3 regions of the Shewanella sp. SM73 genome follow, and region 1 is predicted to be linked to each of the others. Evidence: predicted binding sites of a transcription regulator. Region 1 holds the regulator's gene; each other region holds the start of a gene.
What was found. The regulator sigma-54, encoded in region 1, starts transcription at its own class of promoters, with help from an activator protein. The targets are predictions, from matches to a motif close to GTTGGCACGNNNNTNGNNT.
Positions count from the first base shown of each region.

Region 1 (7,602 bases):
ATGAGCAAGGACTAGTGAATAGCCGTGTGACGGCGAAACACATGGAACATTATGATTCAACGAATCAAACTTTCTTTACTCAACCTGTTTATCTTGTTTATCCAGACCAAGGTAAAGCACAATGGCAGCTCAGGGCAGATCAGGGCAAGCTAAACAAGGAAACTGGCAAGGTTGTATTAGAAAATAATGTTATTATCGATGCCATTAGCCCAGAAGAACCGATTCAGACCTTGTCCACCAGTTATCTGGAACTCGATCTCAACACTATGATAATGACCTCTGACCGTACCATTTACGTCACAGGGAAAGATTTTAATATTCAAGGCCAAGGCCTTTATGCCGACCTCAACGCGCAAGAAGTGCAATTGACCAGTCAGGTAGTAGGAACATATGAAGCAAAATAACGTATTACTTGCCAGCCTAATGCTAATTATGAGCATGAGTGCTTTCGCGAAAGTCGGCGACTTAAAGCAAGAAGTCAAAATTAAAGCTGTGAGCCAAACTGCGGATATCAAAAACAACCAGATCATCTTCTTTGGTCCGGTGGAAGTTACCCAAGGCTCAATAAAAATCCAAGCAAATGAACTGCGTGCATTTTCCGCTGAAGGTGAAAATAGCAAAACTTTGGTCGCCACAGGCAACCCTGCTACGTATAGCCAGATATTAGACGATGGCCGTCCTGCATCGGCTAGCGCGAAAGAAATTCGTTACGATATGGCAAGCCGCACCTTAACGCTGAAAGGTATGGCGTCATTAGATCAAGCGGGTAGCCAAGTTACAGGCAATTTAATCCGCTATAACATGATTCAACAGAAATTGATGGCCGAGAGTACTGGCAGTGGTGACGATCGCGTGATCACTATTATTCAGCCTGAAAACTATCAAGATGATGCTAAATCAGACGCTCCGGCGGATAAACCTGTAAAAAAGCAGGACTCTAAATGACCCAAATCACCTTAAGAGCACAAAATCTGGCGAAAAGTTACAAGAGTCGCCAAGTGGTTAAAGACGTCAGTCTGACGGTAAAAACCGGTCAAGTCGTTGGCCTACTCGGTCCAAACGGTGCAGGTAAAACCACGACCTTTTACATGGTTGTCGGGCTAGTGAAGAGCGATAAGGGACATATCTTTATCGACGATGATGATTTAACCGCAGATCCTATGCATCTGCGTGCCCGCAAAGGCATAGGTTACTTACCGCAGGAAGCCAGTATCTTTCGTAAGCTAACTGTTCATGACAACATCATGGCCGTACTGCAAACTCGTAAAGAACTTAAAAACGAAGAACGAGAAGAAGAACTAGAACATCTGCTCGAAGAGTTTCATATCACCCACATCCGTGACAGCCAAGGCATGTCATTGTCGGGTGGCGAACGTCGTCGCGTCGAAATTGCGCGGGCTTTAGCCGCTAATCCTAAGTTCATTTTGCTCGATGAACCGTTTGCCGGCGTCGATCCTATTTCGGTTATCGACATCAAGAAGATTATCGAACAACTCAAAAGTCGCGGCCTTGGCGTACTGATCACAGACCATAATGTCCGCGAGACATTAGATGTATGTGAACATGCTTATATTGTGAGTCACGGAAACCTGATTGCCGAAGGAACTCCAGCAGAGATCTTAGACAATCAGCAAGTTAGGGCTGTGTACTTAGGTGAACAATTCAGGCTATAGTTAATCGAGCGAAGCCAATGGAGGCAATTTATACCGCCATTGGGCTTCACTCAAGATAATAATAAGCGACCTCATCCAACAATAATAACGTAGGGATCAGCGGTAACATGAAAGCGTCACTCCAGCTCAAACTGGGTCAACAGTTAACCATGACGCCACAACTACAACAGGCTATACGTCTGTTGCAACTGTCGTCATTAGAACTGCAGCAAGAGATCCAGCAAGCATTAGATTCTAATCCCCTTCTCGAGCTGGAAGAGGATCAATTCGACGCCACTAAAAACCCTGTAAACCAAACGCTATCCGATACGGATTTCAGTGAATCTAGCACTCTGCCACCAGAAAAAGACAGCTCCACCATAGACACGGCAGAGTCGCTAACCAAAGAATCCATGCCCGATGAGCTCCCCATGGACACCACATGGGATGAAGTGTTTACCGCCTCCCCAAACTCAGGCCCCGGCGGTAGTCGTGAAGACGATATGCCCTTCCAAGGCGAGACCAGTGAAGGGTTGTACGAACACTTAGAATGGCAAAAAAACCTCACGCCGTTTTCTGAAACCGATTTAGCCATTGCCACCGCCATTATTGATGCCATCGACGATCAGGGCTATCTCACCCAAAGCACTGAAGAAATTCTCGAAGCCATGGGCAATCCTGAAGTTGAGCTTGACGAAGTCGAAGCCGTACTCAAGCGTATTCAGCATTTTGATCCCATAGGCGTTGCCGCCCGCGATTTAAGTGAATGCCTGCTGATCCAACTGTCGCATTTCGCCGCTGATACTCCCAACCTAGAAAACGCCCGTATGCTGATCAAAGATCATTTAGATCTGATCGCCGCCCGAGACTTTAGGTTATTGATGCGTAAGACTAAATTAAAAGAAGATGAATTAAGGGATGGTATAGCACTTATCCAAACCCTCAATCCTCGCCCAGGTTTGTTGATCACGCCCAATAATGACGAATACGTTATCCCAGATGTGTCTGTGTCGAAGAAAAATGGCCGCTGGGTTGTTGAGCTTAATCCTGACTGCATGCCCAAAATCAATGTAAATCAACATTATGCTTCTATGGCACGCAGTACCAAAAACCAAGCCGATAGCCAATTTATTCGCGGCCATCTGCAAGAGGCTAAATGGTTTATTAAGAGCCTAGAAAGCCGTAACGATACTTTGCTTAAAGTTGCTAATTGCATAGTGCAATATCAGCAAGGTTTCTTTGAGTACGGTGAAGAAGCCATGAAGCCTATGGTGCTTAACGATATTGCCGAAGCGGTAGAAATGCATGAGTCCACCATCTCACGGGTCACAACTCAAAAATACATGCATACCCCTAAGGGACTTTTTGAACTAAAATACTTCTTCTCTAGCCACGTCGGTACTGACGATGGTGGTGAGTGCTCATCCACAGCAATCAGAGCCTTTATAAAGAAACTGGTGGCAGCGGAAAACCAGAAAAAACCATTAAGCGATAGTAAGATGGCACAACTTCTGGCAGAACAAGGGATCAACGTAGCCCGCAGAACCATTGCGAAGTACCGAGAGGCTATGCTTATTCCACCTTCTAATCAGCGTAAAAGTTTATAACCTACAGTGGATATCGGAGGACGTTTCTATGCAAATAAACCTAAGTGGACACCATGTCGAAATTACCGAATCGTTACGTGCATATGTAGAAGAAAAGTTTTCAAAACTTGAACGCCATTTCGAACAGATCAATAATGTGCACGTTGTGCTCAATGTTGAGAAAATGCAACAGATTGCCGAAGCGAGAATAAACCTCATAGGTGGTGAAGTTTTTGCTACTTCAGAGCATGCTGACATGTATGCCGCTATAGACGCCCTGATTGACAAGCTTGACCGTCAGGTTATTAAACACAAAGAGAAGTTAACAAAACACTAATAATGGAACTTTGTACCATACTGCGGCCGGAGTGCACTACCTGCGCCACTCCGGGCAGCAAGAAAAAGGTACTGGAACTCATCAGCGACTTAGTCGCTGCCCAGTACCCGACCCTCTCATCTCAAGAGATATTCGAAAGCCTAGTGGCGCGCGAAAAGATGGGGAGCACAGGTATAGGTAACGGCATCGCCATTCCACATGGTCGACTAGCCGATATAGATCAGCCCATTGCCATACTAATTAAGTGTGAAGAGCCGATAGCATTTGATGCTATCGATAAGCAACCTGTTGATATTTTATTTGCACTACTGGTGCCTGCAGACCAATGTCAGCAGCACTTAAGTACCTTGTCTTGCATGGCCGAAAAGCTGAGCGACAAGCAAATATTAAAGCAATTACGCAAGACGCATGATGAAACGGAACTCTATCAGGTAATCACTGGATGAAACTGGTCATAGTGTCGGGCCGCTCAGGCTCAGGCAAATCTGTCGCCCTTAGGGTACTCGAAGATCTCGGCTATTATTGTGTCGATAACCTTCCCTTGCCATTGATTGGCAGTTTGCTTGAGCAACTCAAAGGCAGTAACGATCTCGTCGCCATCAGTGTCGACGTGCGTAACATGCCTGAGCAGGATAAGGTCTTAGTAAAACAACTCGCTAGCCTACCTCCAGATACTGAGTTAACGAGCTTCTTCCTTAACTCCAGCGATAAAATTCTGCTCAAGCGTTACAGCGAAACCCGCCGTTTGCATCCTTTGTCGAAGAGCCGAGTGTCTTTGCAAGAAGCGATAAAGCTGGAGGGGAAACTGCTCGAGCCTATGTCAAAACTGGTCGATCACTACATAGATACGTCGAATCTGAATATCTATGATTTAAGCGACCAAGTCAGACAAATTCTCCTTGGTAGTGTCGATAAAGAACTCGTGATCAACTTCGAGTCCTTTGGCTTTAAGCACGGAATGCCCACCGAAGCAGACTTTATGTTCGATGTACGCTTTCTGCCCAATCCCCACTGGGAGTTGGCGCTGCGGCCATTGACTGGCTTGGATGAACCCGTAGCTGAGTTCTTAAATCGCCAACCACTGGTCAATAAGTTCATCTGGCAAATCGAAAATTTACTGGAGACTTGGCTGCCGCACCTCGAGCGTAACAATCGCAGTTATTTAACTGTGGCCATTGGCTGCACAGGTGGACAGCACAGATCGGTTTACGTCGCAGAGCAATTGGCCAAACGCTTTAGTAACGGTAAACATAAAGTGTATGCCCGTCATCGAGAGCTCAATAATGCCAAAGCTTGAACGTCAGATAACTATCTGTAATAAGCTCGGTTTACATGCCCGTGCCGCCACTAAGTTGGTGGTACTGGCTTCCGAGTTTGATGCGACCATCACCTTAATCCAAGGCGATAAACAAGCATCGGCCGCCAGTGTACTTGGCTTACTGATGCTTGAAACTGGTATGGGTAAAACCATTAAGCTTATCGCCGAAGGCCCAGATGCAGAGCCGGCTCTCGATGCCATTTGTGCCTTAATCGACGCTAAGTTTGACGAAGCCTGTTAGTTTCACTTCACACTAAGCACTTCATCGTTAGTTTCACTTCATGTCTAGTTTAAAAAACTTGCCATTCAGACATGGCAAAACATTTGTCGCTCGACGATACAAGCTACTGGCGATTACACTAGCGGTCATTGCGCTGGCCTTACCTTAGCCGCCTTAATCTGTGTCATCGACTGACGCTTAGTCACCGCTAAATCCTAGCCCAACACCAAGATCTCAAACCAATTTGCCGCACAATGGAGGACAAATGCCCGTAGATAATGTAGAAAACGATCACACCGGACATAGTCTTGACCAGTTAAACCAAGCGCTTAGCAGCGGCATGTTCGTACACGTGCGCAATATGCTGCAAAAAATGGCCGCCTCAGATATCGCGCTGATCTTAGAATCATCACCGCCAAGTGCCAGACAAGTACTGTGGCAGCTCATCGATCAGGAACAAATAGGCGACATACTCGATGAGTTGAGTGAAGAACTCAAAGACCCACTGATCCGCAGCATGAGCCCTGAGCGAGTCGCGAAAGCGACAGCAAGCATGGACACCGACGATCTCGCCTATATTCTGCGAAGTCTTCCCGACGCCGTTTACAAACAAGTGTTGCAGTCGATGACGGAGCAAAATCGCCTGAGGGTAGAACAAGCCCTATCTTATCCAGATGAGACCGCCGGCAGCTTGATGAACACAGATACTGTCACCCTAAGACCCGATGTGAATATCGATGTGGTGCTGCGCTATCTTCGGCAAAGGGGCAACCTACCCGACACCACAGATACCTTATATGTGGTCGACAAACAGGACAAAGTCCTTGGCGGTGTGAGGCTGGCAGATCTGCTGACTTGCGCGCCAAGCACCACAATTCGCAATATCATGGATCCCAATATTCAAAGTATTCCGGTGAGCATGTCCGACAGCGAAGTCGCGCAGAAATTCGAACGCAATGATTGGGTATCGGCACCTGTCGTCGACTGTGATGGTAAGCTGCTCGGGCGTATCACAATCGATGACGTAGTCGATGTTATCCGCGAAGATGCTGAACATTCCATGATGGGTATGGCGGGGATGGACGGAGATGAAGATACCTTTGGTCCTGTGCTAAAAAGTACCCTACGTCGCTCGCTCTGGCTCACCATTAACTTATTCGCCGCCCTGCTCGCCTCGTCGGTCAGCAATATGTTTGAAGGCACTATTGAGCAATTTGCCACTATCGCCATCCTAATGACGATTGTCCCTAGCATGGGCGGTGTTGCCGGTAATCAGACCTTAGCGCTCGTGATCCGTGGTATTGCTTTAGGCCATATCGGCCAAAGCAACGCCCGCTGGCTTATCGGTAAAGAGCTATCGATTGGTTTTCTCAATGGCTTGATGTGGTCGATTTTAGTCTTTGTCGCCGTGTGGCTATGGAAGGATGATATGGCACTGGCGGGCTTAATTGGTAGCGCCATGCTGATCAATATGACAGTAGCTGGGCTTGCAGGTGCGAGTATTCCATTGATTTTAAAACGACTTAAAATCGATCCTGCCCTCGCTGGCGGTATGGTGCTCACCACAGTCACTGACGTGGTTGGCCTGTTCGCCTTCCTCGGGTTAGCGACGCTCTACTTGATGAACTAACGCTTTAACAGTTTGAGCTAATAACAAAAACGGCACCTCAAAGGTGCCGTTTTTTATCCCGCAGGAAAACTAAAGAAGGCTATTTTGCCGGAGGTTGGAAACCATAACTGCTCAAAATCGCTTGGCCTTTGGTCGATAGAATAAACTCAGCTAACGGCTTAGCGGCAGTATTAGCGCCTTGTAAAACCAGTAAACCATAGTCGGCACCCACGGCGAGTTCCTGCGGTAAGTCGATGATTTGTAAACTCGGCACTTCTTTTTTAGCCAGCACAGCATTAGTGCAATAGGTTAAAAAGATATCCGCTTGCTTGTTTTCCATCACCCAGCCATAGGGGTTGCGATCTTTAGGCGGTTTAACGCTCTCAGGGCCGCCCGTCAGTTGTAATGCCTTGGTCTCTAACGCGGCTTTCGCATTGGGTTTTACCGCTTCGGCCTTAGCAAAAACGGCCCAGGCATAATCACCCGCGGGGTCGGCTTTCGGGGTTGAGGTACCGACTTTAATCTTAGGATCTAACAAGGTATCGAGTAACGTCGCACTCGTCACCTGAACTGTGTCTTGAGCAATGGCGCAGAGTTGATTACGGGCAAACATTTGCACTGCTTCGCCCTGACCTGAATCCACTAATGCCTGTGGATGTTTCATATTCGCCGAGGCAAAGATATCGACTTTCTCGCCCTCTTGAATACGTTTTAACAATAAACCTGAGGGCGCATATTGCGCTACAACACTCATTTGCGACTGTGCTTGATAAGCAGCAATAATATCACTCATCGCAGCCTTTAAACTGCCTGCGGCGCGCAGTTCTATCGGCGCGACTCCTGTGGTCAGTTCGGCTTTCATCGGCACTCCTTGTACAGC
Region 1 covers NZ_JAKKRY010000020.1:11,279-18,880, reverse strand. Annotated here, with positions in the region: gene lptC (LPS export ABC transporter periplasmic protein LptC) at 1-404, shown strand, start outside; gene lptA (lipopolysaccharide transport periplasmic protein LptA) at 391-945, shown strand; gene lptB (LPS export ABC transporter ATP-binding protein) at 942-1,673, shown strand; gene L5M51_RS20500 (RNA polymerase factor sigma-54) at 1,781-3,259, shown strand; gene hpf (ribosome hibernation promoting factor) at 3,288-3,575, shown strand; gene ptsN (PTS IIA-like nitrogen regulatory protein PtsN) at 3,578-4,021, shown strand; gene rapZ (RNase adapter RapZ) at 4,018-4,872, shown strand; gene L5M51_RS20480 (HPr family phosphocarrier protein) at 4,859-5,134, shown strand; gene mgtE (magnesium transporter) at 5,379-6,743, shown strand; gene L5M51_RS20470 (molybdate ABC transporter substrate-binding protein) at 6,823-7,602, opposite strand, start outside.

Region 2 (7,602 bases), on a different contig from region 1:
AACTTCACTTGATGATCAATCGGCATTTCGGTGACTTCATCGAGAAACAAGGTCCCGCCTTCAGCCTGTTCAAATACGCCTTTGTGATCGCGATTCGCCCCCGTAAATGCGCCTTTGACATGACCAAACAGCTCACTGTCGACCAATTCTGGGCTTAATGCACCACAGTTAATCGCAATAAAAGGCTCGTTCACCCTAGGGCTGGCAAGATGTATGGTATTAGCAACCAGTTCTTTCCCGACCCCACTTTCCCCAATAATCAGCACATTACTGCCTGTCGCAGAGACGCGACGAATTGTGCGGTATAGCTTGTGCATAGGAGCTGATGAACCAACAAGCAAACCGTATTGGTCTAGCTCGCTAGCAAAAGGATGCAGTCGATTAGGCGATGATGCTAAATACTGTGCAAAATCAGCAAAAATTTCGCTGATTAGCGGCATATCGTAAGGTTTGCGAAAGTGGTAACCCGCAAAATGAGACATTAACTGATCAAGATTGGGGTTTGGCTGACCGTCGGAGAGAAAAATAAACTCAATATTTGACATGGCCGCATTATCCAGCAGCACAAGGTAATCTTCACGACTAAGACTGGATAACTCAATAATGGCAACATCGACGTGATTTGCCCCTAGCTGCTCTATCCAAGGCAAGTCATCGACACTGCGTAGCTTATTAAAGTCAGCAGCACCAGCAAGTTCGATGATTGCTTGCTCGGCGCTAACATCCTGCAAGTGATAAAAAAGTGTCAGTCGAGCCATGCGTATCTACTCCCTGTATGAAAAACTACTGTATGTCAGCCATGAAATTTTAACAACAGCAACGGTAATAGTTGCCGATGTTCTAAGATGATATCTCGATGAACTGAGAATATCAGTCTAAAAATCAGCCTGTTAAAATATCATTAAAAACGAGAACAGAATATGCATGGTAGCTGAACGAAACAAAATCAGTTTACCCAAGCAGTTAAACAATCTATGTCGAACACTGGCATTAGGAGGCCCATAATGAAGTCTAATGTTGTGCAACATCAGACTGATATCCGCGCCGATATCATGTTGATCGATGAAATCATCAAGCTGAATCAGGAAGGACTCACATTTTACAACCAAGCGAGGAGGTATGTCGAAGACTATAATCTTAAGCGTGTTTTTTCCGCCAAAGCTAACATCCACCAACGAATGTTAACTCGGTTTGAACAGCTGAGAAGTTTGGCTGACGAGCCAATTAATGGCCTAAGTCACACCGTGCCCGTCACTTATACTCAAGCAACAGAATTGTTGCAACAGTGCCAAATTTCGCAGGCTATGACCGCCCTTGTCGACATAGAACAGCAAGTGCTAATCCAAATAAAACAAGCAGTAAGGCAAGCGCATCAGCCACAACTTGCAAACCAACTTGCAGAAGGCGCCGCTTGGCTGCAAATGAGTTACGACGGTACGGGATCGCTCAATCACCATTAATTCCCTGTCGCTAAGTGAGCCATATTTAACCGACTCCCCTCCACTTTTAATACAGACATAATACCGCACTGATGAGTGCGGTTTTTTATGCTCGAATGATGGCTCAGCATGCCAGAAAAAATTACATTTTGTCGGTAAAAAAGACCGACCTAAAGGAAAATGCCAAGGTATAAAAACGCCAGATAAAACAATTTAAACATTAAAAATCATTACCTTAAAAACATTGGCACGATTGGCGCATTATCTAGCTTCGAGAAAACAACGGAGGATATGATTATGAAAACTACAACAGCATCAGTACTAGTGGCTTTACTTGTCGGTTCAATCAGTTTAAATGTGGCTGCCGCCCAAGATTGGAAAGGCGGAACCAAGGATGCGTGGATCGATGGTAAAGCAGAAACCACTTTACTGCTCAACACGAATCTCAATTCCTTCGACATCATTACAGATGTCAAAGATGGTAAAGTGACGTTAACAGGTAAAGTGGAAAGCAGTGTGGATAAAGCCCTCGCCACAGAGCTCATCAAGAGCTTAGATGGGGTGAAAGATGTCGATAACCAACTCACTGTGATGAATGAAAAAGAAGGCACCAGTGAAGTTGTTGCCACCTTAACTGACTCTAAAGTTGCCACAGTCATCAAAACGCGTTTACTGTTTTCAACTGACGTATCCGGCACCCAAATTAATGTGGATGTTGCCAATGGCATAGTGACATTGAAAGGTGAAGTTGCCAGCGATGCCGAACGTCAACTAGCACTGAAAATTGCCGAAAATACCGACGATGTGAAAAAGGTCGTTGATAAAATTAAAGTGGTTAAAAAAGTGTCTTAACTCTCGCGACAACGGCATTTTTTAAATTAAACGTATTTTAAGTAACAGCACGCCGATCTAGACTCAAGGTTCGATAGTGCTTTATGAAAAAAGAATCAAAAAAACCAGCCTCAGCTGGTTTTTTTATGCCCATTTTCAGACCCAATCGAAAAGACCTACTCGCTTATATTAAAAAGGGTGAATTCAGATGACTCGAATGATCATAAAGGAGAAGAGTTACAGAAAACTGAGCTAAAACACAGGCGTTATTCAAGCTTCAAAGCCAAACTAAGCTTCAAAGCCAAACTAAGCTTCAAAGCCAAACTGGAATGCATAAAAATGTTGGCCATTCTCAATATTGATGGTCATAGTGCCAGTTAACCCCTGCAACTCCCCCGCCCCAGAATGGGGTATCACTTCTAAGATCAGACGATTTTGTCCATCGGTCATAATGCCAAAATGTTGTAATACAAAACTGCCCTGCTTACCGCACAAATTACCAACCACTTGTTCAATGGCCACATAGCCAGCTGAGCCCTTGACTGACGTCATAGCACTGAGCATTTCCCCCTTGCTGCGCCCCTCAAGCTCACCATAAAAGGTTTTATCTAAGCCCATACGTCCTAACGTCACACCACCAATACCAGTAGCATAGGGGCTATCAGGATTGAGCTTAACATCAAATTTCCCAGTGATTTTGCTAACTTGCATGACACTCTCCTTGTCGAAATCTTATGCTGACCTATTACCTGCTAACGCTTGCTACTGAAGCAAACATCACCCACAGACCGAAAAACAACTTAGCATAAGCCTACGTAGATCCATAATGGCATTTACACGTTACTTATGTATGCTGGTCTCACTCACTATCATCTCTATGGTTTTGACTATTTCAGGGGTTTCAGACATGGGTTGGTCAGACGCTCTATCACGATAAGTCACAGCAATTTTAAATGGGGCTTCAAAAGGATAAACAGGTTCAATACTATCCACCTCGATTCGATCGCCAAGCATGACACTGCCTAAGTGTTTCAAGCTATTGTGTTTAAAATCCAGATTAAACAATCCAAGATACCAAAATACGCCTGAACCTTGAGTCGTCACAATAAAGGGCGCCACAAAGGGCATAGTTTGCATTTTAGGATCATCTTGAATCGGTGCGTCACTTTGGGTGTCCGGCTCTAGAGCGGGATCGAAATTTAACGGTGTAATGCGCAAGTAATCGAGTAATGCTCGACCTTTTATCTCACCATCTTGGTAGTCGCCCATAGCAAACTCTGTTTGCTTGATCTTAATAAAATGTGTCAGTGCAACGGACTTGCCGCCCTCAGGCAGCGTTATTTCAACAGGATTGGCGGTATTTAAGCTAAAGAGTTTAAGCATCACTTCCGATGCATTCGCCACAGGCTTTACCTCAAAAGGTGTCACAGTTTCGATCTCATTCGCCTGAGCCTGAGTTTTTTCATGCGCCATGGCCTCATCGTATTGCATCACCTGTCCATCTTCCATCACCATATAAATATCATCATTGGTCATGTTGAAACGGTAAATACCCGCAGCAAGTAAGGCTAATACCACTAAGGTTGCCGCTATGGTTAATTTTACAAACGTACTCATCTTCTCTCCCCAATCGCGCTCGTTATGCGCTACTTTTCTAACACCGATAAACTTCAAATCAATGTCGGAGCAGTATTACAGATACTGAGTTAAAGCGAAGTGGGTAAAGTGTAAAAAATGCCGCTATTTTGAATTTTGTCAGGCTAAGTTCAGCAACATGCCTTTTACTCGACCAATATGATGGGCTGAGTAAATACTCAGCCCAATACATCACTACTTTTCGTTTTTCCACAAGGCTGGGGTTTGGCTTGGTTGCCAATTGCTTTGGGAGAAATGCGCTTGCACTAAGGAATAGATTTTATCTTGATAGGACACAAACTCAGGTAGTTGATAATTATGCTGATCCTGCCAAGCAGGGGCATAGTTATCTAGCGTATCAAAACGATATCCTTGACGTTGAGCTTCTTCAACAAAACGCTTAATTTTAGGCAAGTTGATGGTTGCACCTTGTCCGCGGTGAGCATTCTCAAACAGGAAATCGTGGGTCAAGATAACCACTTTCCCGTTATGTAAACCATCACTACAATCTAAGTTCTGCGTACGACTGTTAAGCGGATTCATCGTCGTTCCAGCGCAGGTGTTGATCACTTGATTGACTTTTGCCACCAGCTCAACCCCATCAGCCATGGATTCAGCAGGAAAGGCAACCCCCCAATCCTCTGGTCCCCAGTCTAGATCCCAGCCAAATATTTTATAGTCACTCTCGGCGAGCATGTTTTGAATTTGCACCGCAACTTGCGAACTGTTGGTCGAGGTTTCTGCGGTACAAGCAAAAGCGGGGTCCCAAGGCGGCACAGTATCGGATGTCGCACACAAGCCATCGCCTTTGAGTTTACTGGTCACTCGCCAACCATTGGTGTAAGGCAAACGTGCCAACTTAGTCATCTTGTTATTGGGATAACTGGCGGCATTAGGAATAAGCTCAACCACTTTGGCCGTGTTCGTCACAAAATAGGTGAAATCGGTGGCCGCATCTTGATAGGATTTTACGGGCCAGAGTCCAACTTGATTACAATATGCCGCGCCAGATTGCACGCCATCAGTGCAGTTATGCAGCATATGATCGTAACTGTGGTTTGCCAGAATATGACCATCATCTAGCAAGCGTTGTAGAGCGACAGCCGCTAACGCCTCGTTTTCATCCCCTTCGCCATACATATGAAACGCATTAATAAAGAACGTCGCCTTGATATTGGCATCCTTTAACGCATCTAACAGCCCTAAGGTCGCGTCAATTGGACCATCATCAAAGGTAAGGTAAATGGTTTTATCGCTGGCGTAGGCCGCACTTAAGCCAGTACTCAAGCTCGCAACACAAAGCCCAACTGCAACGGCTATCGATTTCAGTTTCATGATTTCATCCTATAAATAATGTTTAAAGATGAATAAGTTAGTTCTCTTTACGCACTGGTTAATTCATAACCTGTAGACAGCGAGTTCACTCATCCGTTTAGCTTATCTATAGTGAGTAATCCCGCCGGCATTAGTTATACCATCCTAGCAACAAGCCATACTTTTCTACACTAAGTCGATAAATCCTGCCTTTGCACCCAGTTAACCATCCTCTTACCCAAGGTTTCAAAGACAATAGAAAAATACCAATCCTAGTGTGAAAAGTACCGCATCAACAATTCGATAACAGGTAAGTTAACTGGAGAAAAAAACAACACAAAAGCACTACAGGGATGCAATAACATGTCAGAAGGTCAACTATTTAAGAGCTCTTTGCTCGCATTATGTATCGCTAACGCCTTGTTCGGGATGAGCTCAACCGCAATCGCGGCGGAGCAACAAGAGGCAACCGCAGAAAATATTGAGGTAATCCAAGTACGCGGCATACGTCGCTCGATTGAAGCCTCAATGAATACCAAACGCTTCGCCGACTCCACGGTCGATGCTATCACCTCGGAAGATATCGGTAAGTTTCCCGATAAAAATATCGGTGATGCGCTGCAGCGAATTTCTGGGGTGACGGTCGATAGGCAATACGGTGAAGTGAGTGGGGTCACCATTCGTGGTACAGCGCCAGAACAGAGTCGTATTTTGCTGAACGGTCAAACCGTTGCGAGCACCTCTTGGTATGATCTTGGTCCTGCCACTCGTACCTTCAACATGGAATTATTGTCAGCCGAGCAAGTCAGTGCGGTTGAAGTCCACAAAACGCCAACCGCTAGCCTTGAAGAAGGTGCGCTGGGCGGCACTGTCGATCTCAAAACCCGTAAGCCCTTAGATCTCGATGCTCACACTTATCAAGTGGCGGGTGAGTTGAGCCAAAGCAGCCTGTACGATGAAACAGATCCGAGTGGATCTTTCGTTGGAAGCTGGAAAAATGATGATGAAAAATTTGGTATTTTAGGCGCTTACTCAGTAGAAAAACTCACCAGTGGTCGGCATGTATTAGAATCGCTCAGCGGTTACTATGAGTACTTTTCCGCTGATCCTGCACAAAACCAAGAATCAACTGTAGGGGCGTGGGGGATTGGCTCACAAGCATTTAGGGCCGAACGTGAAAGGACCAGTGCCCAAGTTACACTGCAATTTGTACCGACTGAAAAAACAGAGTTCACCTTAGATTACTTTAATTTTGAACTCGATATCCCCCACGTAAACCATAACTTCTTAACCTTTGGCGCCCGCGGTTCGGGCTCCACCAACGTAGTAAATAACGCCCAAGGCGGCACAGCATCGGCAACGATTCTGCCAGCGTATGCGTCGATTATTTATAACCCTGTGGTACGCCACGCGGTCAATATGAAGTCTGACGTACTCAACTTAACCGGAAAATACGTCGGGGACAGTTTCACCCTTAGCGGCGTCATTGGCCAATCGACCTCAGATGGCGGCACCCAAGGCGGCTCATCTTCTTGGTGGATCCCTGCGACGGACCAAGGCGGCAAAATTGGCGATCCCGCCTTCCCTAATGGTCAAGGCAGTGTCGATGGTGGCTTTAGTTACGATGCCACAGGTCCCTATCAAGTGGTGCTCACGAGCCTAGATGCCAACGATGCTAGCCAGTTCAAGCATGCGCAGGAAGCCAACTACGAAACCACAGTGCAAGATCATAAAGTCACCTACGCCCAGTCTGACTTCGAATATCAACTCGATCATGATTTTATTAATAAAATTGCGGTCGGGATTAAGTACAACACCAGTGATTTCGAGCGTAATGCCTTCAACCGTAACCCTGCAGAAATCTTAGGTTTTGTGCCTAATGGCAACCTTGCCAACTGGAGCGATGGCGTACTGTCTGGCCTGCATTCCCAGAGCGGTGGCAATGTGCTCGACTCCTATGCCAAGTTAGATGAAGACAAATGGTGGGCGTTTATCAGCGAGAAATACGCCAATGGCGAGTTAGTGGAAGTCGCCGATCTCGGTAACACCTTCACTGTCGAAGAGGATATGTTGGCCCTGTATGCCCAAGCGGATTTCAGCGGCGAATTCTACCGTGGTAACTTTGGTTTGCGTTACGTTAACACAGACCAAACCTCAACCGGTTTTGCCGATGGCAAACCCTACAATGAATCCGTTAATTACGATAATTGGTTACCGAGTATCAACGTCGCCTTCGATCTACAAGAAGATCTAATCCTACGTGCCTCGGCCTCTGCCGTGATGGCACGTAACAACTACAGCGATCTTAAACCTGGGTTAGCGATAGCGAAAAACTTTGGTACTGCGACCGGCGGTAATCCCAATTTAAAACCCTATAAGGCGA
Region 2 covers NZ_JAKKRY010000004.1:221,905-229,506, forward strand. Annotated here, with positions in the region: gene L5M51_RS08190 (sigma-54 interaction domain-containing protein) at 1-758, opposite strand, end outside; gene L5M51_RS08195 (glutamyl-tRNA reductase) at 1,005-1,460, shown strand; gene L5M51_RS08200 (BON domain-containing protein) at 1,737-2,291, shown strand; gene L5M51_RS08205 (DUF3224 domain-containing protein) at 2,577-2,981, opposite strand; gene L5M51_RS08210 (hypothetical protein) at 3,111-3,887, opposite strand; gene L5M51_RS08215 (polysaccharide deacetylase family protein) at 4,101-5,240, opposite strand; gene L5M51_RS08220 (TonB-dependent receptor) at 5,583-7,602, shown strand, end outside.
Region 2: a site for sigma-54 is predicted at 1,683-1,701, ahead of L5M51_RS08200 (BON domain-containing protein). Genes of this name have one in related genera too.

Region 3 (7,602 bases), on a different contig from region 1:
TAAGATCCAAAAGAAACATTTTTATCTAGCCTATTTTGATCTGTGTAACTTTAAGCCCTATAACGATATTTATGGATTTTGCCGTGGCGATGAAGTGATTTGTGAAGTGGCGAATCTGTTACTGAAGTATAAAAGCGACAATTGCTTTGTTGGCCATGTCGGCGGCGATGACTTTGTCATTATCAGCACCTGTGAGCATATGATCAGCCGTTGCCAGCGAATTCTAGCGGATTTTGAAACCCATAAGCATTTGTTTTATAGCGCAGATCATTGGCTGGCCCAGGAAATGCTCGCCGACGATAGAAAAGGTGAAGCCTGTTACCATCAATTGATCAGTCTGTGTGTAGGCATTTTACCACCCGCACTCACCTTTAACGCCCATGAACATAGTCTATCGACCTTAAGCGCTAGGGCAAAAAAACAGGCAAAATCCGCAAATAACGGATTTTACCTGTTAGAAAATCATCTAATTATCGACACTCAGGCCCTAACGGCATAGCTAAACAGCTTTAATACTCAGCATTAGCGACCGATATGGGTCATTAAAGTTGTGGTGCAATCGTCTTCTTTAACCACTCGGTTAACATTTTGGTTTCATACATAAAAGGTTTATCATTTAAAGATTGGATCCCACCCATAAACCCCATATCCGACAGTTTTTCATCGCCCGCGATAATCACTTTATCGTTTTCCATGACTTGATAAGAAAAAGTCATACGTGGCGGATAAATGTCTTTGATAATGCGTAAATCATTGGCGGTCGCACCAAATGTTGGACGCATATCACCCGCCAGATCAACATCGGTAATGGTCATTTCAAGCTTTTGATTTGGCTTTAAAATCTTTGCAGCTTCTTTATTGATGTTTTCAGTTAAGGTTTCAAATAAGCGCTTCTCATAACGGGATTGGAGCTCCCCTGATGATTTTATATCGCGATAATCTTTAGGACTTTGCCAAACAATTTTAACCACACCATCTTCGGTGACGGGATCCACAGGCGCTTCATCGGCCGCCCAAGCCGCACTGCAACTTAATACACCTGCGAGTAAAAGGGACTGAATTTTCATGTTTGCCTCCAAGGCCTAGATAACTTTCTGAGAACCACAGTACAAAATCTAACCTGAACTAGAGCTTAACGCAAAACTGATATAAGTACAGCAAATGTGTCGTAAGCTTTTGTATAATTAAGTAAATATTATTTAACTATCACAACCGATACGTATCTTTTTGTATCTGAATTGCACCAAGTAAGTGCATAGTTATCAATTTGTGAACATTTCACGCGCATAACGACAAAAAAAGCGTTATCCTTCCGCTATTGTTTACATTGCCCACTTAATAAAAAATGAAATTCCCTGTTGTACCTGTGTTCATTCTTATCCTGTTTACCTGCGTCGTAAGTGCGATTTGGTTTATCTCCCCGAGTGACAAAAATACTGGCCCTAAAACTTGGTCAGCCTTTATCTACAACCATGGCTATGATTCAGGAAAGTATAAAAAAACTGATAACTTTGACAGCTATAATACCTGCCGCGATTTTGCACGCGAACAATCTGCCTTCTACGACAATGTGCCTTGGGAATGTGGATCTATGTGCCAGTTCGATACTCGTAAGCAAGGATTTCAATGCGAAGAAATGAAGAATGAGCACTAACTAACCATTCAGCATAGGTTCAATATTTATACAATAAACTCAGCTCCTCACAGTAAAACTCGTTTTCTTTACCGTCTAAGGATGCACGATTTAGAACTAACGTGTTAAACGTAATTTTTAACTTGGAGCTTACCTATGAACCTAAAAACGGCTTATCTATTCAACCCATATTCACGAAAACTCGCTTTATTGGCACTGCTGACAATTGGAACGAGTATCAGCCTTTCAAGCCATGCCGCACCATTGACCATCAGCCAGCAACAGGCTGTGACTGTTCATTTGAGCAAATTGGCTCAGGCGCAAAATGCGGCTGAACATCAAATGACAGAGCAGCTTAAGCAAGATTTTAGTCAACAATTAACCGCGCAAGAACATGAGTTTATGAGCGACATCTGCCCTAAATACGGCATGACCTTCGATGTCACTACCAACGCTTGCTTACGCTCATAAGGTATTGCCAAGATTAAAATGGAAAACGGGCACTCAGCTCAGGGTATTGCAGCTTTAAATCCTTGGGCTTAGTGCTAAATTTTTTACCCACGGGCGTCGCCTTGCCCGATGGCATAAAGGGCAGTTCCTCACCGGTTCTATCTTCGTATAATTGCCCTGCGATAAGGTCGTATTCATCTACAAAAGGGTAAGCATAGGCATCTCGCTCTGGCCAAGCGACTAAACGTGCTAGGGTGTCAGGCTGATTAACCACACCTTCGAAAATTTCTTTACCGAGTGAAATCAAAAAACACCTAAACTCGGCAAAAGCATATTCAGAATCACAGCCCGTAATAATGTAAGCCGCCCCCCAAACAGACCACAAATAACTACGACGCATCTGCTGACCAAAGATTTTATCGAAAGCTTTTAACTCTTCATTACTCAATTCGGCAAGTTTCTGCTTCAGTGCTTGAGTCAAAGACTCCTGTGATTGCGTCGCTTCCGTACGCGTGACTAAACCCCAAAACTCAACTTCTGTCATAAACTTCACCTAATAGAATAAGCCTTTCGCAAAAGGCTTATTCTACACGATATTAAGGTTATGCTGGACTCGGATTAGGGCATTTCCTACACTTGCTCATCTTCTTCTCTACCTGTCTACATATCCATCTATGCCTAAACGTCTTATGCTACTGATCGCTTTATATTGCCTCTTCAGCATTGCCGCACTTTTACGGGCTGTGACAACGCAATCCTTTGATGTATTCACCCTAGGCGTCCTCCCCGTGCTCGTTGGCATACTCATACGCGCGCCGTGGTCTAGCTTAGTGTTGAAAATTTATATTGGCATGCAAACCTTAGGATTCTCGGCTCTGGGGATTACAGCAATTATTGCCTATCGCATTACCCCTGAGGATGTAAAAGTGGTTGTTTCTGGCCACAACATTCCTATGTTGCCACTCACAGTGAGCATTATTGTTATTTTACTCGTGCAGTATTGGATCGCATTTTCTAAGGTCACGAGACACTATTTGACCCGCCAAACTCAGTAATGGACTTTGTTGCTAAGCTGTTATCAATAGCGTAGCTTAGCGACCCAGTAAAATACTTACGACTCTTAACTTGAAGTAGACTATGAGCCATTTATCACCCAGCGAACTTTCTATTCTTTTGGTAGAACCTTCAGAGACACAACGTCGAATTATTATTCAGCGCTTACAACAAGAAGGCATTCTCAGCATTCAAACCGCAGAAAACATAGAAGCGGCTAAAGATATTATTGCTCGCCATAAACCTGACCTTATTGCGAGCGCCATGCATTTCGATGATGGCACTGCCATCGATCTCTTGGGCTACTTAAGGGCCAACGCTGACTGCAAAGATATCCAATTTATGCTGGTCTCGAGTGAGTGCCGCCGTGAGCAACTTGAAATATTCCGCCAATCGGGTGTAGTAGCGATTCTACCTAAACCCTTCAGTGCCGACCATTTAGGTACAGCATTGAATGCCACGATTGATTTACTCAGCCACGATGAACTCGACCTCAGTAATTTCGATGTACAAGATGTGCGTGTATTAGTGGTCGATGATAGCCGTATGGCAAGAAACGTCATTAAACGTACGATTGGTAACTTAGGGATGAAGCTGATTACCGAGGCCGAGGATGGCGCGCAAGCCATAGCGTTAATGAAACACAATATGTTCGACTTAGTGATCACTGATTACAATATGCCGAGTGTAGATGGGCTAGCTTTGACACAATTTATCCGCAATGAAAGCCAACAATCGCACATTCCCATCTTGATGGTGTCTTCCGAAGCCAACGATACCCACCTCAGCAATGTCTCCCAAGCGGGTGTAAATGCCTTATGTGACAAACCCTTTGAACCCAAACTTGTTAAAAAATTACTCTATCAACTGTTAGAAGAATAAAACCAGAATAAAACTTAAGTCACGAACTGAGTAAATATTCTGCGCTTTACTGAACATCCTGCTGCACGCTAGACGCAAAAGGCTTTCCAAGTGTTAAACCTTATGGCATGTTAGGCACGCTTATTTCAAATAAATCTACGGAAAGAAGAGACAATAAAAATGAACAAAACTGAACTAATCGCCAAAATTGCAGAAAATGCCGATCTAACGAAAGTAGAAGCAGCACGCGCATTGAAGTCTTTTGAAGCAGCTATTACCGAATCAATGAAAAATGGTGACAAAATCTCCATCGTAGGTTTCGGTTCTTTTGAAACAGCGACTCGTGCCGCTCGCACTGGCCGTAACCCACAAACGGGTAAAGAAATTCAAATTGCTGAAGCGACAGTGCCTAAGTTTAAAGCGGGTAAAACCCTACGTGACAGCGTAAACTAAGTTATAAAATTCAATACAACGCCTCCATTGTGAGGCGTTTTTTTTGCCCAATCCCAGTGAAGCACTGAATATTTTTTGCACAACAAAAGTGCGCCTCTGCCCCACAAACTGGCAAATAAAAACATTTCATTAACATTGCAAGTTCTAATACCTTGTTTTACATGGCATTGTAATAGTGGCATGTGATTAGCAAATCCTTCCTTAGAAAAAAACCAAGATGCACTAATGACCACAGCTGACTTTGAGTGTGCCAATGGTGAATCGATAAATAAGTCAATCGAGGGGATGAGCATGAAGAAATCACTGTACAGCGTTTTGGCCTTATCGACGGGAATGTTACTGGCAGGCAACGCCTTTGCAGCCGTATCAGGCAACATTGGCGGTACCTCTAATTATCTATGGCGCGGTGCGACCCAAACTAAAGATGCGGTCGCAATCCAAGGTGGCCTTGACTACAGCCACGATTCTGGATTTTATGCGGGAACTTGGGCATCGAATGTGGATTTTGGTGATGATACTAGCTACGAGCTTGATCTATATGCAGGTTATGGCGGCAGTATTACCGAAGACATCAGCTACGACTTTGGCTATCTCTACTACGCCTATCCAGACGCGCCGGGCAGTATTGATTTTGGTGAGCTCCATGCTGCTGTCACGTGGAAATGGCTCGAACTTGCTTACTCCCAAGTCATCAATGCCGGTGACGATCTGGCCGCCGATCCTTTAGATAATAAAGATCTCAGTTATCTTGCCGCGACGGTATCCGTTCCTCTCACTGAAAAGCTGAATTTATCAGTGCACTATGGTTACTCAAACGGTGATGTCGTCCAATCTTGGTTTGGCGAAGATAATTATGCCGACTATAACGTGACTCTCAGCGCAGATACCAGCATAGGCACAGTGTCATTTATGGTCTCAGATACCGATCTCACCGATGATGATGCCAAACTAGTACTCGGATATTCCTACAGTTTTGATCTATAAGCTCTAAACATAAAAAACGCCACCTTAAAAAGTGGCGTCGTTTTATCACCATCACCTACTAGGCAATAATTGACCGGTTTGTTTTACGGGCCGCAACCATTTTCTCAATATATTCAACAATAGGCTCAGTCACTGAAATCCCTGTTGTTTGCTCAATCCCTTCAATGCCTGGCGCCGAATTAACCTCAAGGATCAGTGGGCCACGGTTAGAACGTAAAATATCTACTCCCGCGACAACCAATCCCATCGCCTTCACAGCGGCAATAGCCATTTTACGCTCAACAGAGGTGATTTTTACCACCTCACCACAACCCCCTAAATGCAGATTAGAGCGGAAATCGCCCTCGGGACCTTGACGCTTCATCGAAGCAACAACCTTGTCACCGACAACAAAACAACGAATATCACTACCATTGGATTCTTTAATGTATTCCTGCACTAAGATATTCGCTTTGAGCCCCAAGAATGCTTCAATCACGCTCTCAGCAGCCGTTTTAGTTTCAGCGAGTACGACACCAATCCCTTGAGTGCCTTCGAGTAATTTAATGACTAACGGAGCGCCACCCACCATATTGATGAGATCTGGGATATCATTTGGCTTATTGGCAAAACCCGTCACTGGCATGCCAATCCCTTTGCGGGAAAGTAGTTGCAGTGCCCGCAATTTGTCCCGCGAACGCGCAATGGAGATTGAATCATTCGCGGCATATACGCCCATCATTTCAAACTGACGTACAACGGCACAACCATAAAAAGTCACGCTAGCATGAATACGCGGAATGATGGCATCAAACCCAACTAATTCAGTACCTTCATAATGAATGCTAGGTTTAATAGAATTAATATTCATATAGCAATTCAGCGTATTGATCACGACCGCTTCATGTCCACGACTTTGGCAAGCCGCGACTAAACGTTGTGTTGAATACAACTGGGGGAATTGGGATAAAATACCTATTTTCATTGCTGAGTGACCAACTTAAGCATGAGTGAATAAACCGTTCTGCGGCACCAAAAGCACAGCGACAGAAAAAGAGGCTGATATTTGTCTATTGCTCAGTGTAAAGCAAGAAAATATTCCTCACCAGACGAAATCATTATGCTAATGAAATACTTCAAGACCTATCACACTCGGAACTCGGTTTAAGTTAACAGCGGCAGAATATACTTAGCCTCAAACTCCGTTGCATCTAAGGGACGAGAAAACAAATAACCTTGTAATACAGTACAATGGCGAGAAGTGCAAAACTCAGCCTGCTCAATCGTTTCAACGCCCTCAGCTACTGATATGACATTAAACCCATGGGCGAAGTTAAGTAATGCAGCGAGCAAACGAGTGTCTTTATCATCCTTATCATAGGAAGCGACAAAGCTTTATATCGATTTTCAGCACGCTAATGGGAAACAATTTGATATGTTCTAAGGACGAAAAACCCGTCCCAAAATCATCAAGGGCAAAACGCACCCCTAACTCTGCGATTCTATCGAGCATTTTGGCATGTTCATGGGGATCTTCAATAAGGCAATTCTCAGTAATTTCAAGCTCTAATGCTACAGCAGGAAGTCCTGTCTTAGTCAGCGTATTCGCTATTTTATCAAACAGGTTCTCATTTCCAATTTGCGATGCAGACAGGTTAACGGCAATGGTAAATTCTCTCCCTGTTGGCTGTAATTGGGTTAACCAAACCTGTGCCTGAATACAGGCTTGTTCAAGCACCCAATCATCAATGTCCTCCATTAATCCAATTTCTTCGGCTATGGGTAAAAATTGATCTGGGGTGATAATGCCGTCTACAGGATGCTGCCATCGGATAAGGGCTTCCATCCCCACCAGCTGATGGGTTTTCGCATTCACTTGCGCTTGATAATGAACCTTAAATTCATTTCTTTTTAAGGCAGTACGCAAACTCGACTCGATATGATTACGGTAACGCACCTCTTTATCTAAAGCTTCTGAGTAAAACTGAATCTGGTTTCGGCCCATTTTTTTAGCGCGATACATAGCGATATCGGCACATTTCATCAGCTCAGAACTGTTCGAAGCCGCTTCATTATAAAAAGCCACGCCGATACTGGCACCAATAAGCACATCGTTATCACCGAGACAAAACACGTCCTCAAACACTTTTAACAATCGATTAGCCACAATCATAGGGAAATATTTATAA
Region 3 covers NZ_JAKKRY010000002.1:371,874-379,475, forward strand. Annotated here, with positions in the region: gene L5M51_RS04810 (GGDEF domain-containing protein) at 1-499, shown strand, start outside; gene L5M51_RS04815 (DUF3016 domain-containing protein) at 543-1,067, opposite strand; gene L5M51_RS04820 (hypothetical protein) at 1,346-1,654, shown strand; gene L5M51_RS04825 (hypothetical protein) at 1,790-2,104, shown strand; gene L5M51_RS04830 (DUF4240 domain-containing protein) at 2,118-2,627, opposite strand; gene L5M51_RS04835 (hypothetical protein) at 2,758-3,138, shown strand; gene L5M51_RS04840 (response regulator) at 3,221-4,018, shown strand; gene L5M51_RS04845 (HU family DNA-binding protein) at 4,178-4,450, shown strand; gene L5M51_RS04850 (TorF family putative porin) at 4,742-5,434, shown strand; gene rimK (30S ribosomal protein S6--L-glutamate ligase) at 5,493-6,398, opposite strand; partial or broken gene L5M51_RS04860 (putative bifunctional diguanylate cyclase/phosphodiesterase) at 6,578-7,602, opposite strand, start outside.
Region 3: a site for sigma-54 is predicted at 4,625-4,643, ahead of L5M51_RS04850 (TorF family putative porin). Genes of this name have one in related genera too.